DNA from 2 places in the Methylobacterium terrae genome. Region 1 is predicted to be linked to the other one. Evidence: riboswitches for the same ligand, from Rfam matches in the RefSeq annotation. Region 1 holds a riboswitch; the other holds the start of a gene.
The links. A riboswitch is a leader RNA that binds a small molecule or an ion and turns the genes downstream of it on or off. The one in region 1 is predicted to bind ZMP and ZTP.
Positions count from the first base shown of each region.

Region 2: another riboswitch for ZMP and ZTP. It lies ahead of DK419_RS01645 (LysE family translocator); the one in region 1 lies ahead of DK419_RS05425 (bifunctional folylpolyglutamate synthase/dihydrofolate synthase).

Region 1 is NZ_CP029553.1:1,205,712-1,213,198, forward strand. It holds gene DK419_RS05390 (spermidine synthase) at 1-716, opposite strand, end outside; tRNA gene DK419_RS05395 (tRNA-Thr) at 809-884, opposite strand; gene DK419_RS05400 (tellurite resistance TerB family protein) at 1,152-1,634, shown strand; gene DK419_RS05405 (glutamine amidotransferase) at 1,643-2,413, shown strand; gene DK419_RS05410 (CidA/LrgA family protein) at 2,410-2,781, shown strand; gene DK419_RS05415 (LrgB family protein) at 2,806-3,522, shown strand; gene DK419_RS05420 (hypothetical protein) at 3,743-4,513, shown strand; gene DK419_RS05425 (bifunctional folylpolyglutamate synthase/dihydrofolate synthase) at 4,604-5,947, opposite strand; ZMP/ZTP riboswitch at 5,971-6,057, opposite strand; gene DK419_RS05430 (Lrp/AsnC family transcriptional regulator) at 6,188-6,670, shown strand; gene DK419_RS05435 (hypothetical protein) at 6,916-7,230, shown strand; gene DK419_RS05440 (GumC family protein) at 7,312-7,487, opposite strand, start outside.
Region 2 is NZ_CP029553.1:370,317-377,803, forward strand. It holds gene DK419_RS01630 (sigma-70 family RNA polymerase sigma factor) at 1-155, shown strand, start outside; gene DK419_RS01635 (hypothetical protein) at 375-611, shown strand; gene DK419_RS01640 (glycosyltransferase) at 638-3,709, opposite strand; ZMP/ZTP riboswitch at 3,965-4,045, shown strand; gene DK419_RS01645 (LysE family translocator) at 4,061-4,693, shown strand; gene DK419_RS01650 (cobyric acid synthase) at 4,753-6,186, opposite strand; gene DK419_RS01655 (outer membrane protein) at 6,404-7,312, shown strand; gene DK419_RS01660 (Rrf2 family transcriptional regulator) at 7,487-7,487, opposite strand, start outside.

The DNA of each region.
Region 1 (7,487 bases):
GCGCCCGGGCGCCGCGCGAGCCAGACCACGTGGGGCGTGCGCCCGGGGCGCTCGGAACGGATGCGGTGCTCCGTCACGCGCAAGCCGGTGCGCTGCAGCCGCGACTTGAACTTCCGGTCCGGGCAGCCGGACCAGATGCCGAGCACGCCGCCCGGCCGCAGGCTCCAGCGCGCCCGCTTGAGGCCCCAGGCGTCGTAGAGCCGGTCGTTCCCCCGGCTCACCAGGCCGCGCGGCCCGTTGTCGACGTCGAGCAAGACCGCGTCCCAGGCTTCCGGCCCGGACTGGATCACCCGGTTGACGTCGCCCGCGCGGATCTCGACCCGCGGATCGTCGAGGCAGTCGCCGAAGACATGCGCCAGGGGGCCGCGGGCCCAGGCCGCCACCGCCGGCACCAGCTCCGCCACCACGACCCGGGCCTGCGGCCCGAGGACGGCGAGGGCCGCCCGCAGGGTGAAGCCCATGCCGAGCCCGCCGATCAGCACCCGCGGCGCCGGATGGCCGCGCAGCTCCTCGCACGCCAGGGCCGCGAGCTCGCGCTCCGAGCCGCTGCGATGGCTGCCCATCAGCTCCATCCCGTCGACGACGATCAGGAACTCGTCGTCGCGCCGCACGAGGCGCAGGACGCGGTCCGTGCCGGGAATCGGGCCGGTGTCGAGTTCGGTCCAGGCGGCCAACCGGGCCGCCTCGGACGCGCCGGGGGCGAGGGAACGCCTCATCGCACTCTCGCTCTGTCGTGGGGAAGAGAGACGGACTTCGGGGCTGCCTCGCATCGCGAAGCGCTCGTCCGTTCGATCGTCGGGGGAAAAAGTGGTGCCGCAAGAGGGATTCGAACCCCCGACCCCCTCATTACGAATGAGGTGCTCTACCAGCTGAGCTATTGCGGCGCCGACCGGGCCGGGTGAGCCGGCGATCGATGGGCGCCGTCATAGCCGGGGCGCGGCGGCTTGGCAAGCGATTCCCCTGGCGAACCGCGCGGCAGCAGCCTGCGGAGCGTCGGACGGGCGGGTCGGAAGGCGTGGGCGCTCCCACCGTCCGGCGCGTGGACGCAGACCCCCGGCGCAGGGCTCGCGGGCCTGGCCCGGCGCCCTTGGCGCTTGACGTGGCGTCGGCGAATCCCGACCATAAGCGGGCCGAATATCCCAATTCCCTCAATGCCCCTGATCGCCCGCCTTCGCGCCTACGCCACCGAGATGTTCGGCGCGCCCGCCTCGCCGCCCGACGCCGCCGACGAGCAGCACCTCGCCGCCGCGGCCCTGCTCGTCCACGTGGCGCGGGTCGACGGTACCCTCGCGGCGGTGGAGCGCGATCGCCTCGCCCGCCTGCTGACCCACCGCTTCGCGGCCACCGAGGCCGGGGCGAAGGCCCTGATCGAGCGCGCGATCGACTTCGACGACGCGACCCGCGACGTGGCCGAACTCGTCGAGATGATCGGCCGCGACGTGCCGGAGGAGGAGCGGCGCGGGTTGCTCGGCCTCGCCTGGGCGGTCGCGGCCGCCGACGGGCAGGTGCACGAGTTCGAGGACGACCTCGTCTGGCGCGTCGGCCAGCTCCTCGGCTTCGACGACGCCGCGATCACCGCCACCCGGGCGGTCGCCCTCGCGGGGCTGCCGACGCCGCACGTGCCGGCCCGGTAAGTCCCGCCATGGTGAGCCCCTTCGCGATCCCGCAGCCCGGGCGCAGGCCGGTGCTGCTGATCCTGCACCAGGAGCAATCGACCCCCGGCCGCCTCGGCCGGCTGTTCCAGGAGCGCGGCCATCCCCTCGACATCCGCCGTCCCCGCTTCGGCGATCCCTTGCCGGAGACGCTGCGCGACCATGCCGGCGCGGTGATCTTCGGCGGGCCGATGAGCGCCAACGACGGCGACGCCTTCGTGCGCCAGGAGATCGACTGGATCCGGGTCCCCTTGCGCGAGGGGCGGCCGTTCCTCGGCCTGTGCCTCGGCGCGCAGATGCTGGCGAAGTGCCTCGGCGCCACGGTCTGCGCCCATCCGGAGGGCCGGGCCGAGATCGGTTACTATCCCCTGCTGCCGACCGCGGCGGGGCGGGACTTCGCCGGCGAGATCGGCCAGCCCTGGCCCTCCCACGTCTACCACTGGCACCGCGAGGGCTTCACCTGCCCGTCCGGGGCCGACACGCTCGCCACCGGCGACGACTTCCCGACCCAGGCGATCCGGGTCGGGCCCTCGGCTTTCGGCCTCCAGTTCCACCCGGAGGTCACCCACGCCATGATCTGCCGCTGGACCGTGCGGGCCGCCGAGCGCCTGCGCCTGCCCGGCGCGCAGGACCGGGCGCGGCAGATCGAGGGCCGGCTGATGCATGACGGCCGCGTCGCGGCCTGGCTCGACGCCTTCCTCGACCACTGGCTCGCCGGAGCCGGGACGGGGGAGGGCGCGGGGGCGCTCGCGGCGTCATGATCCTCAGCCTGACCCTGCTGCTGCTGTGCCAGCTCGCCGGCGAGATCCTGGCTCGGACCTTCGCGCTCCCCGTCCCGGGCCCGGTCGTCGGCATGGCGCTCCTCCTCGGGGTGCTCGCCCTGCGCGACCGGCGCCCCGGCGGCCTTCCGGCTCCCCTCGTCGACGGCACGCTCGAGCGCACCGGCAAGGGGCTGCTCGCCCACCTGTCGCTGCTGTTCGTGCCGGCGGGCGCGGGCGTGATCGGCCGGCTCGACGTCCTGGCCGCCCACGGCGTCGCCCTCGCGGTGGCGCTGGTGGTCTCGACGGCGCTCGCCCTCGTCGCCACCGTCTCCACTTTCTCGTACGTCGCCAGACGGGTCGGGCGATGAGGACGGGGCGATGAGGACCAGGCGGTGACCGGGGATTTCGCCCTCTGGGTGTTCCTGTCGCGCACGCCGCTCCTGTGGCTCACCGTGACGCTCACCGCCTACGTCGTCGCCGACCGGGTGTCGGCCGCCACCGGCCGCCACCCGCTCGCGAACCCCGTGCTGCACGCGATCTGGATGGTCGGCCTCGTCCTGGTCGTCACCCGCACGCCCTACGCGGTGTATTTCGAGGGCGCGCAGTTCGTGCACTTCCTGCTCGGTCCCGCCACGGTCGCCCTGGCGATCCCGCTCTACGAGCACCGCAAGACCGTGACCCGGGTGCTGGTGCCGATGCTGGCGGCCCTCGTGGTCGGCTCCACGGTGGCGCTCGCCACCGGCATCGGCACCGCGAAGCTGCTGGGCGTGCCGGATTCGATCCTGATCGCGCTCGCGCCGAAATCCGTCACCGCCAGCGTCGCCATGGGCATCACCTCGGCGCTGGGCGGCGATCCGACGCTGACCGCCGTGCTGGTCATCCTCACCGGCATCCTCGGCGCCATCATGGTGACGCCGCTCCTCGACCGCCTCGGCATCCGGGATTACCGCGCCCGCGGCTTCGCGGCGGGCCTCGCCGCCCACGGCATCGGCACCGCCCGCGCCTTCCAGGTCAGCGAGGTCGCCGGCACCTTCGCGGGCATCGCGATGGGGCTCAACGCCTTCCTGACCGCGGTGCTGGTGCCGCTGGCGCTGGCGTTGCTGCGCTAGGACAACGCCCGATCGCGGCGCGATGCCGCGAGCGCGAGGCGGCTCGTGCCTGCGCGAGACGTTCCCTCGTCCCCACCTGCCGCTCGACCAGGTCGGCTGACCGTTCGAGGGCCGAATGCGAGATCGATTACACGTTATTTCTTGTCTGATGTCAGTATCGCGCGGATAGTGGCTCAGTCAGAGATGGCATAGGAAGGGGACAGCTGCCATGCGGTGCGCCTTGCTCGCTTCTATCCTCGTCGTCACCTGTGGAATTCCGGCGCTCGCCCAGGCGCCCCTGCCGCCCGCCGAGACGTTGGGCGTCTATTCCGGGGCCGCCGTCGAGACCCGCACGGTGCTCACCTTCAAAGTCAGGGACGACGTCGTGCAGAAGCTCCTGCCGGAGGGATGGACACTCGCGCCGGTCGCGCAAGGACCCGCCAAGGGAGCCAATCTCTCCATCGTGTTCGCCGAACGACTGGCGACGATCGACCAGGGCGGCAAGCCGGTCGGAGGAGAAGAGGCGACCGTCATCCTGTCGGTTCCGGCCAGGAACGCCGCGGAGACGGCCTTCGCCATCGTCGAGGCCTACGGCGATGGCGAGACCGCGCCCGGTTTCTACAAGGTCGGCAAGCCGGCGAAGGTGACGGTCGAGAGGACCCTGCGGGCGACGAACCTGAAGGGGAGCGTCGAGGAGACATGGTCGGTCGCGGGCGAGGGCGGCGAGCAGATCGCGTTCCAGATCGGCTACGAGCGCTCCCAGCCGAGCCGCGTGCAGGCCGATTCGCGCAACGTCTCGGCGGTCGACGGCCGGGTCCGGCGGACCTACCGGATCGATCAGGGGCTGGTCGTCCTGGCGAGCGCGCCGAACGGCGTCGACAAGGCGAGGGGCCTCACCTTCAGGGCCTCGGGCGGCCTGCTCGGCAAGATCTTCGACGGCTCGCAGCAGCTGGTGAGCGCCGTCTCGCTCCCGTGGTACTCACGACAGCTATACGTGCCGGCGAGCCAGTGAGCGGACCGGCCTCGCGCCCCCGCCCCTCGTCGCCGTCGCGGGACGTCCGCGTCCCGCCCTCCGCACGCGATCACGACGCCGGGCCCGCGCTCAGGGCGCCTCGGTCGCCGCCCGCAGCGCACCGACGAGGTGGAGCGAGCCGGTCACCAGCAGCCAGCCGCCGCGCCGGGCGGCGAGGTCCGCCGCCCGGGCGAGCGCCGCGTCCGGGATCGCCACCGCCTCGGCCTCCAGCCCCTCGGCGGCGGCGAGCGCCCGGAGCGCCGCAGCGCCGTGGCCGCGCCGTTCCGGCATCTCGGTGCACACGACCGCCGCGGCGTGCCGGGCCAGCACGGCGAAAAACCCCGCCGCGTCCTTGTCGCCGGCGAGCGCCACGAGCGCGGTGCAGGTCCCCGGGAGGCCCGGGTCGCGATCGAGGTCGCGCAGGACCGCCGCGAGGTTGAACGGCACGTGGGCGCCGTCGAGCACCGCCGGCACCGGGCCGCGCGCGGTCGGGACGACCCGGCGCTCGAGCCGCCCGGGCAGGCGGGCGCCCGCGCACGTTTCGGCATCGAGGAGGTCCGCGCCGAGCCGCGCGCCGTCGCGGCCGCACGCCCCGCCGGCGCCGAGACGGTCGAGGACGAGGCCGGCGAGCGCCGCGTTCTCCCCGGCGATCGAGCCCGCGTCCGGAAGCGTCGGCCGCAGGACCGGGCAGCCGAGGGCGGCGGCGCGCGCGGCCAGGACGGCACCGGCCTCGTCGTCGGGAGCGAGGGTGGTGACGAGCGCCGCGCCGGGCTTGAGGATGCCGACCTTCTCGGCGGCGATGGCCGCGCGGGTGGTGCCGAGAATCTCGGTGTGCTCGAGCCCGACATTGGTGACGACCGCGACCGCGCCGTCGACCGCGTTGGTCGAATCGAGGCGCCCGCCGAGCCCGACCTCGACCACCGCCCAGTCGAGTCCGGCCTCGCCGAAGATCGCGAGGCCCGCGGCGGTCAGGACGTCGAACCAGGTCGCCTCGAGGCCCGCGGTGCCGTCGCGGCGCGCCGCCTCGTGGGCGTCGAGCGCCCGGGCCAGCGCCCCGGCGAGCACGGCATCCTCGACCGGCCGGCCCTGGAGGCAGACCCGCTCGGTAATCGCCTCGACGTGGGGCGAGGCGTAGCGCCCGACCCGCAGGCCCGCCCGCATCAGCCCGGCCTCGACGAGCGCGCAGACCGAGCCCTTGCCCTTGGTGCCGCCGACATGGACGACCTTCAGGCGCGCCTGCGGCGCGCCGAGCCGGTGCAGCAGGTCGCGCATCGGCGCGAGCCCGACCCGCATCCCGCCCCGCGGCCGCTTCTCCCAGTCGGTCAGGCGGTCGAGGCGATCCAGCACCTCGGGCAGGGATCCGGTCGGCGCGTCCGGCGAGGCGGCGGCGGGTCCGGCGTTCGAGAGTGCGGCGTTCGACAGTGCGGCGTTCATGGGTCACCCCGTGGTCGGCTCGGGAAGGGTGCCCAGGCGAGCGGCGGAAACGATGCCCGCGCTCCCCGGTGGTCGGACCACCTTGAACCTCGCCAGTCACGCGGGACATCCCCCATAAGAGACGAGCCGGCGCGGAGCAACGGGCCGCGAGACCGCGCGCACCGTGCGGGCGCCTTGTGCCGGCCCCGCCGGGCGGCTACTCACCCTCGACCCGTCACCCGCCAGGATCGCGTAGCCGCCTTGCCCGCCCGCCTCGACGCCATCGACTGGGCGATCCTCCGGGAGCTGCAGGCCGACGGCTCCATCACCAACGTGGAGCTGGCGCGGCGCGTCGGCCTGTCGGCGCCGCCCTGCCTGCGCCGGGTCCGCGCGCTCGAGGAGGCCGGCATCATCCGCGGCTACCGGGCGCTCCTCGAGCCCAAGGCGCTCGGCTACGAGGTGGTGTGCTTCGCCATGGTGCAGCTCGCCGCGCAGGGCCAGGCGGAGCTCGCCGCCTTCGCGGCGGAGATGCGCGGCTGGCCGCTGGTGCGCGAGTGCTGGACCCTCTCGGGCGAGACCGACTTCCTGCTCAAATGCGTCGCGCCGAATCTCGGCGCCTTCCAGCAGCTCGTCGGCCACCTCACCGGCCTGCCCAACGTGCGCACGGTGCGCACCGCGCTCGCCCTCGACCAGATCAAGGACGAGCCGATCGCGCCCCTCGACGACGGTGCGCTCGACGCGTAACGGCGCGGCCTGCGCACACTTTACCTGTGAAAACCTGACTCCTGCACCAGTCATGCCCTAAAACGGGGATGCGTCGAACCGCGGCTTGCGCTGTCATGGCGCCGTTCGCCAGAGTTCAGCGAGTGCGTTTCGGTGCGCAGATATAACTCTGAGTTGTCAATTGTGACCGCGGCGGCGATCGTAGGGTGTATTGTCGCCGCTATTACTCGGCTTCATTGTCAGAGTTGCAAGACTGGAGGATGACGATGCCGGAAAGCCACGACTCCTCCGCGCCGGCCCCGCGCCCGGGCCGGGATCCGGTGAGCCTGTTCGCCGACCCGATCGGCCGGACGACGAGTCCGCCCGGCGACCCCGTACCGGTGACGCAGACGCTCTACCGCACGCCGGACGGCCGCTACGTGATCCGCACCTGCCTGCATCGCGGTGCGGATCCGGTGGAGGAGGCCTGCGACGTGATGGTCTATGACGGCGAGGCCGCCTTGCGCGAGGCGCTCTCGGCCGGCGGCGACGGCCTCGACCGGGCGCTGATCGCCGCCGGGCTCGACCGGGCCGGGTCGTGACGCGGCGCGATCAAGGATCTGGACGAGGACCTGGACAAGGATCTGGAGCGCAGCCCGACGGCAGCCCGACCGCGCGCTGCATCAGTCCCGCGCGCCGACGTCGGTGACGACGATCCGCGGGCGGCGGCCGGCACCGATCGCCTTCAGCGCCCTGTCGACCGCGGCCAGCCGGCCGCGCCGGGCGCTCACCGCGAGGAGGAGGACCGGGATGCGCTCGTCGGCGATGAGGCGCTCGGTCACCACGTTGCCGCCGACGA
Region 2 (7,487 bases), 840 kb from region 1:
ACGAGGAGGCGGCCGAGATCTGCGGCGTCGCCGTCGGCACGATCAAGAGCCGGGTCAGCCGGGCCCGCGGCCGCCTGGTCGAGCTGCTCGGCATGACCGGCCCCGACGACATCGGCAGCGACGGCGCGACGCTGGCGGCCATGAGTCATCCATGATCAGTCATCCATGATCGGTCATCCATGATGGGTCATCCCTGATGGGTCCTGCGCGATCGGGGCTCCCCATGACCGGCCGTCCGCCGTCGGGCGGGGACGCCCGCGCCGGCCCCGGCGCGGGCCGGAACGCCGCATCCCGGAACAGTTTCCCGGGCTGCACGGTTTCGACGACCCAGCGGCAGTTCCGCCGCGCCACCTGCATCCGTGGAGTTGGTCTCGATGCCCCGCCCCTACGAAGCCGTCGCGGACGCGATCCGCATCGCCCGCGCCATCGTGATGCACGAGGGCTCCGCGCTCGCCGCGGCGGCGCGGACGGGAAACGATGCGGCGCTCGATGCGGCGAGCTGCGACCTCGTCAGCCGGATCGCCCAGGCGATCCTCGACGCCGAGAACGAGGCCATGGCCCGGACCGTCCTCGCCGCCGATCCCTTTCCGGAGAGGCGTCTGAGCGCGTGAGGCTCCGCCCCGCCTGACGCCGCGCCTCAGAGGTCCGATCCCTCCGCCGCGATCGCCGCTTCGTAGGCCGCCAGGCTCGGCGCCTCGGCCGGCAGGGACGGGATCGCGACCTCCGCGAGCCGGGAGCGGGCCTCGACCAGGGCGTCGAGCAGGATCGCGGTGTCGCGGGTGAACGGCAGCAGCAGGCCGCCGCCCTGGGCACGGATGCGCTCGGCCGGGGCGCCCGCATCGAGGGCGACCACCTTGTAGCCCGCCGCCCACACCTCCGACAGGACGTAGGAGTAGGTCTCGGGCCAGACGCTCGACAGGAACACGTAGTCGGGGTCGACATCGGCGAGGAGGTGCGGCAGTTCCTCCGGCCGGTAGGAGCCCGTCACCGCGAGGGTGCCGAGGCCCTCGACCCGCGTGAGGTCGGCGACGGAGCCGATCACCGTGAAGGCGATCGGGCGACGCTCCCGTGCCGCGCGCTCGGCGAGCGCCACCACGAGCTCGAACCCCTTGTGAGCGCCGATGCCGCCGACGAGGGCGACCCGCACGGCGCCGGTGCGCGGCCGGCGCGCGCGCTCGGCGATGGGGCCGGGCGCCGCGTCGGGATGCGGCACCACCGCGATGCCGGTCAGGCCGAGGCGGCGGGCATAGCGCTCGGCGGTGTCGCGGGAGGGCGCCACGAGGCGCCGGGCCCCGCGCAGGATGCGCTCGTTCGTCGCGAGCCAGCCGTCGAGGCCGCCGCCCATCAGGGCGTTCTGGTCGGCGTAGTCGTAGGCGACGCCGCTCACCGTGCACTGGCGGCAGATGTCGGCCGGCGGCTCCTCGCAGTAGAAGTTGCGTCCGTCGACCAGATGAACCTTCGGGCAGTACCACTGGTAGTCGTGCAGCGTGACCGCGTAGGGCCAGCGGCCCGAGAACAGCCGGTCGAGGAGGGCCGCGTCGTAGCCGATGCGCGCGTTGAGGTGGAGATCGACGGCGACGCCGCGCGCCTCGAGCGCCTCGAGGAGCCCGAGCAGCTCGTCGGGCCGCAGGGTGACGCTCGCCGCGGCGGCGTGGAGGGCGAGGATCAGGCGCCTGGCCGGGCCCCGACCCGTCGGCGCCAGGGACCCGATCTCGTGGTCACCCGCCCGGGCGAGGCCGGAGACCTGGTCGATGTACCGCCCCGCGCCGCCGCCGAAGCCGTGGCCGACATGGAGGGTCAGGCGGCGGACGCGCTCGGCGAGCAGGGTGCCGAGGACGGCGGTCCGCAGCGGGCGCAGCGGGTCGGCGGCGATGAAGGCGTCGACCTCGTCCTGATACTCGGGGTAGAGGGCGAGGAGGCGGTCGTGGTTGCGCTCCAGGATCGCCAGCCGCTCCGACTTCCCGAACGACACCGAGCCCTCGTGCTCGACGTAAGCATCGGTGGCCGCGACGTGGATCCAGCCGAGGTCGCGGGCCTTGAGGCACCAATCGACCTCCTCGCAATAGCCCCGGCCCCATTCCGGCGAGAGCGCCCCGACCTCGTCGAGGGCCTGCCGGTTCAGGTAGAGGCAGAAGCCGACCCCCGTCGGGATCGTGACGGCGCCGAACCCTGCCGCCTCGAGGGCGGCGTCGATCGCCGCGGGGGGCAGCCCGAGGAGCGGCCCTTGCGCCTCCGGCATGCCCGGGAAGCCCAGGATGGTGGCGTTGTTCGAGAGCGGCGTGGCGCTGGCGATGCCGGGGCGGCGGTGGCAGGCGCGGGCGAGCTTCTCCAGCGCCCGGGGCGCCAGCACCGTGTCGGCGTTGACGAGGACGCAGTCCTCGCCGGGCTCGAGCAGGGCGAGGCCGCCGTTGACCGTGCCGATGAAGCCGAGATTCTCGCGGTTGCGCAGCACCGTCAGGGCCGGATGCCCCGCGGCCGCGAGGTCGTCGAGGGCGCGGGTGACCGCCGGATCGGGCGAGGCATCGTCGATCACCAGGGCGCGCATCCGCCCGGGGGCGAGCTGCGGCAGCAGCGAAGCGAGGCAGGCCTCGAGGTCGGACAGGCCGTTATAGACCGGCACGATCGCGCAGGCCGGGGGCGGCGTGCGGCCGCTCTCCGGCACCGGCTCGGGCGCCGCCGGCTCGGCGAGGACGAGGCGCGCGCCGCCCCCGGGCCGGATCGCCGCGACGAGGCGCTCGCGCAGGGCCAGGCGCTCGTCGCGCGTCGCCGCCGGGTCGTTGGGCAGGAGGAGCGCCCGCGCCTCCGCCCGGGCGAGCTCGATGGTGCCGCGCAGGTGGCCGATGACCTCGCCGGCCCCGACGGGGCCGACCGCGAGGTCGGTGCCGGGCGTGAGCGCGCCGGGCGGGAAGGCGAAGGCGGCCGAGTGGCGGCCGAACAGCTCCAGCAGGTCGGCCCGCGGGTGGGTCTCGACCTGCGCCACCTCCTCGCCGTCGCGCACCGCCCGCACGGTGCTCGGCCTGTCGGGCCCGGCGGCGTCGAAGACCCAGCCGGTGACGCGGCTCGGGGCCTCGACGTGGAGGCTGGAGCGCAGCCGCGGGGCGTAGGCGCCGAGATCCGCCACGGTGTCGCCGGCCCGCACCGCGATGCCGTGGGGCCGCCCGTCGAGGGCCCAGGCCGGCAGGCTCAGGCGAAAGCCGTTCCAGCCGCCCTCGCGCCCGCCGAAGCGCAGCTCCGGACGGTAGAGCCCGGGCCGGACCGGCTCGCCCTCGAGCCCGTCGACGACGAGGTGCACGGCCGGCAGCGGCTCGGCGGACAAGGACGAGACCCAGCCCGTCAGCACGCCGCCGACGACGCCGTCGAGGTGGACCGCGTGGCATCCCGGCCCGACCGCGATCCGCTGCTGGTCGGCGCGGCCCGGCTCGGTCACCGTCAGGCGCAGCGTCGCCGGACCAGCGAGGAGCGCCGGATCGAGGGCGGCGTGCAGGTAGGCGGTGCCGTCCTCGACGAAGCGGCGGTCGACCGGCAGCGCGTGCTCACGCTCGGAGCCCCGCGCCAGGGCCAGCTCGACCGCGTCCGGATCGGCCTCCGGGTTGAGGGCGACCAGGATTCCGCAATTGTAGGCCCGGGTCCAGGCGACCGGGCCGGGCGGAGGCACGAACCACTGGCGCCCCGTCTCCGCGAGGCGCCGCGCGCGTTTCAGGATCGTCACGTCGCTATAGACCGCACACAGGAGGGAGCCGCCGGCACGGAACCGGGGCCGTCGATCTCCTCTAACCGAGACCACGGCCGTGTGCGAACTGCCGCGGCGTCACACTGTTCCGTGCCGTCCGCAGAAACCGGTGGCGGCAACCGGGACGGTCGCGCGGATCCGGTCGGAGGCGTCCGGCGACGCCTGTGCTGGTGTCCTCGAGCGCCGGGATCTCAGCCGGGGCTTTCCGTGCGGGAGCCATGGCGGTAGGATCCGACGACCTCGCGTGACTGACGCTGGAGATGGGCAACCATCGGGGAGCGCGAGCGGACATCGCCGCGCGTCTGGGCATCCTCCTGCAATGGAACAGTGATGCCCACCTTGAGCAACCTTCTTGCTTTCGCGGCGATCGCGCTCGGCATGGTCCTGACGCCTGGGCCCAACATGATCTACCTGATCTCGCGCTCCATCTGCCAGGGCAGGATCGCGGGTTTGATCTCCCTCGGCGGCGTGGCCTTGGGCTTCGTCTTCTACATGCTCTGCGCGGCCCTCGGCATCACCGCCTTCGTCCTCGCAGTGCCCTACGCCTACGACGCGATCCGCATCGGTGGCGCGCTCTACCTGCTCTGGCTCGCGTGGCAGGCCGTCCGGCCCGGCGGACGCTCGCCCTTCGAGGTCAAGAACCTGCCGAAGGACAGCCCGCGAAAGCTGTTCCTCATGGGCCTCCTGACCAACCTGCTCAATCCGAAGATCGCGGTCATGTATCTCTCGCTGCTGCCGCAGTTCATCGATCCCGCGGCCGGCGGCGTGCTGGGCCAGGCCCTCGTGCTCGGCGCGACGCAGATCGTCATCAGCGTCCTCGTCAACGCGACCATCGCGGTCGCGGCCGGATCAATCGCGCTGTTCCTGACCCGCCGGCCGTCCTTCGCGGTCGTGCAGCGCTGGATCATGGGAACGGTGCTGGCCGCGCTGGCCGTCCGGATGATGACGGAGGCTCGCCGCTGAAGCGGGCGGTCTGAACCCGGTCTCTCGCATCCGCCGAACGCGCGGCTCGGCGCTGAGCTCTAGACCGCCAGCGCCAGCAGCCGGTCGCAATCGACATGCGCCTCGAGGTGGTCGGCGAGGCGGTCGAGCACGCCCTCGATCACCGCCTCGTAAGCCTCCGGGCCCGGCGCGGCGCCGAGGCGGGCCAGCCACAGGGCGCGCTGGCCCTCGTCGGAGAACAGCCCGTGGACGTAGGTGCCGCTGACGAGCCCGTCGGCGGAGACCGCGCCGTCGGTGCGGCCGTCGGCGAGGCGCAGCAGCGGCCGGGCGGCGTCGGGCCCGCCGGTCTCGCCGACATGCATCTCGTAGCCGGTGAACGGGGTCCCGTCCGGCAGGCTCACGCCGCTCGCCGCGGCCAGCCGCTTCTCGGCGGTCATCACCGTCGCCACGTCGAGGAGGCCGAGGCCCGCCACCGTGCCGGGCGGGCCCTCGATGCCCTGCGGGTCGCTCAGGGTCGTGCCGAGCATCTGGTAGCCGCCGCACAGGCCGAGCACCCGCCCGCCCCGGCGGCGATGGGCCAGGATGTCGATGTCCCAGCCTTGCGCGCGCAGGAAGGCGAGGTCGGGGATCGTGGTCTTCGAGCCCGGCAGCAGCACGAGGTCGGCCGGCGGGATCGGCCGGCCGGGATCGACCAGCACCACGCTCACCCCCGGCTCGGCCCGCAAGGGGTCGAGATCGTCGAAATTGGCGATGCGGGGCAGGACCGGCACCGCCACGACCCTCCCACCCGGCCGCTCGGCCCCTTTCAGCCCCATCACGTCCTCCGCCGGCAGCCGGGCGGCCTCGGGGAAGTGCGGGATCAGCCCGAGCGCCTCCCAGCCGGTGCGGGCGGCGATGAGCCCCATGCCGTCGGCAAACAGCGACGGGTCGCCCCGGAAGCGGTTGACGAGGAAGCCCCGCACCATCGCGGCATCCTCGGGATCGATCACCGCCTTCGTGCCGACGAGGCTCGCGATCACCCCGCCGCGGTCGATGTCGCCGAGCAGCACCACCGGCGTCCCGGTGGCGCGGGCAAACCCCATATTGGCGATGTCGCCGCGGCGCAGGTTGACCTCGGAGGCCGAGCCCGCGCCCTCGACCAGCACCAGGTCGGATTCCGCCCGCAGCCGCCCGAAGCTCTCGACGACCGCCGCAAGGAGGCGCGGCTTCCAGGCCTGGTACTCGCGGGCCCGCGCGGTGCCGACCATCCGCCCCTGCACCACCACCTGGGAGCCGGTCTCGCTCTGGGGCTTGAGGAGCACCGGGTTCATGTGGACCGAGGGCGCCACGCCCGCCGCCCGGGCCTGGAGCGCCTGGGCGCGGCCGATCTCGCCGCCGTCGGCCGTCACGGCGGCGTTGTTCGACATGTTCTGCGGCTTGAACGGCCGCACCCGCAGGCCCCGTCGCGCGTAGAGGCGGGCGAGCCCGGCGACGATCAGCGACTTGCCGACATCCGAGCCGGTGCCCTGGATCATCAGGGCCCGCGGCCTCGATTCGTCTCGTGCGGGCATGGATCCTCGGGATTGGCCGGTCGGGTGCACCGGCGGTTCTTGCCGGGACCGTGCGGCAGCGCACGGAAAAAATTCAGAAACCGTGGCGGTCGACAGGCGGGTGTGGCGCCGCGGTCATAGGCGCCCGGCCACGGTCAAGGTAGCGTCCCGGCATATATCCGTTCAACCGGGGCGTATTCCAGTGATCAAGAAGCTCATGCTCGCCGGCGCCGCGACGTCGCTCCTCGCCGGAGCGGCCTCCGCGGCCGACCTGCCGCGCCGCGTCGCCCCGCCGCCGGTCTTCACGGCCGTGCCGGTCTTCACCTGGACCGGCTTCTACGCCGGCCTGCACACCGACTACACCTTCACCGACCGCCAGCGCATCACCACGATCGGCAACGACGTGGCGCCGACCAACACGATCGGCAACGTCGCGACCCTGCGTCGCCCGCCGTCGGTGCGCAACGAGCAGGACGGGCTGGCCAACATCGGCGGCGGCTTCGGCTACAACTACCAGTTCACGCCGGGCTCGGGCTTCGTGGTCGGCGTCCAGGCCGACTGGGCCTGGACCGACCTCCACAAGAACACCTTCTACCTCGGCCCGCAGCTCGCCGCGAATGGCGGCTTCTCCGACCCGAGCGCCTTCCGCCAGGAGCTGTCCTGGCTCGGCACCGTCGTCGGCCGCGTCGGCTACGCCTTTGACCGCGTCTTCGTCTACGGCATGGGCGGCTTCGCCTATGGCGGCGTCGATTACCGCGCCAACTTCTACACCACGGCCGGCGCCACCCCGCCGCTGGCGCTCGCCTATAGCGGCCGCTACAACCAGCTCGAGACCGGCTACGCCTATGGCGGCGGCATCGAGTACGCGCTCCCGACCGACTCGTTCCTGGCCCGCTTCAGCCTGCTCGGCCTGCTCGGCATCCAGTCCCAGGCCGTGACGATCAAGGCCGAGTACCTCCACTACGACCTCGGCAGCCGCAACGTGCTCGTCAACAACACCGGCCTCACGGTGGCCGCCGCCGCCCAGCCGCGCGGCTCCTACACCTCGCGCTTCCACACCGAGGGCAACCTCGTCCGCGCCGGGTTCAGCTACAAGTTCAACGGCCTCTGATCCCCGGATCGGCTGAGCCGCATCGGCGGGCCTGCTCAAGGCCCGCCTCTCTTCACGGCCGCGGGGCAGATCGCCCGGCGGCCGTTTTTGCTTGAACCTCCCGGCTCTCGCATCCACCGGGTTCCATTCAGCGGAGCAGCGCGGGCAGACTCCCCGGCGGATGGGCGGGCCGCCT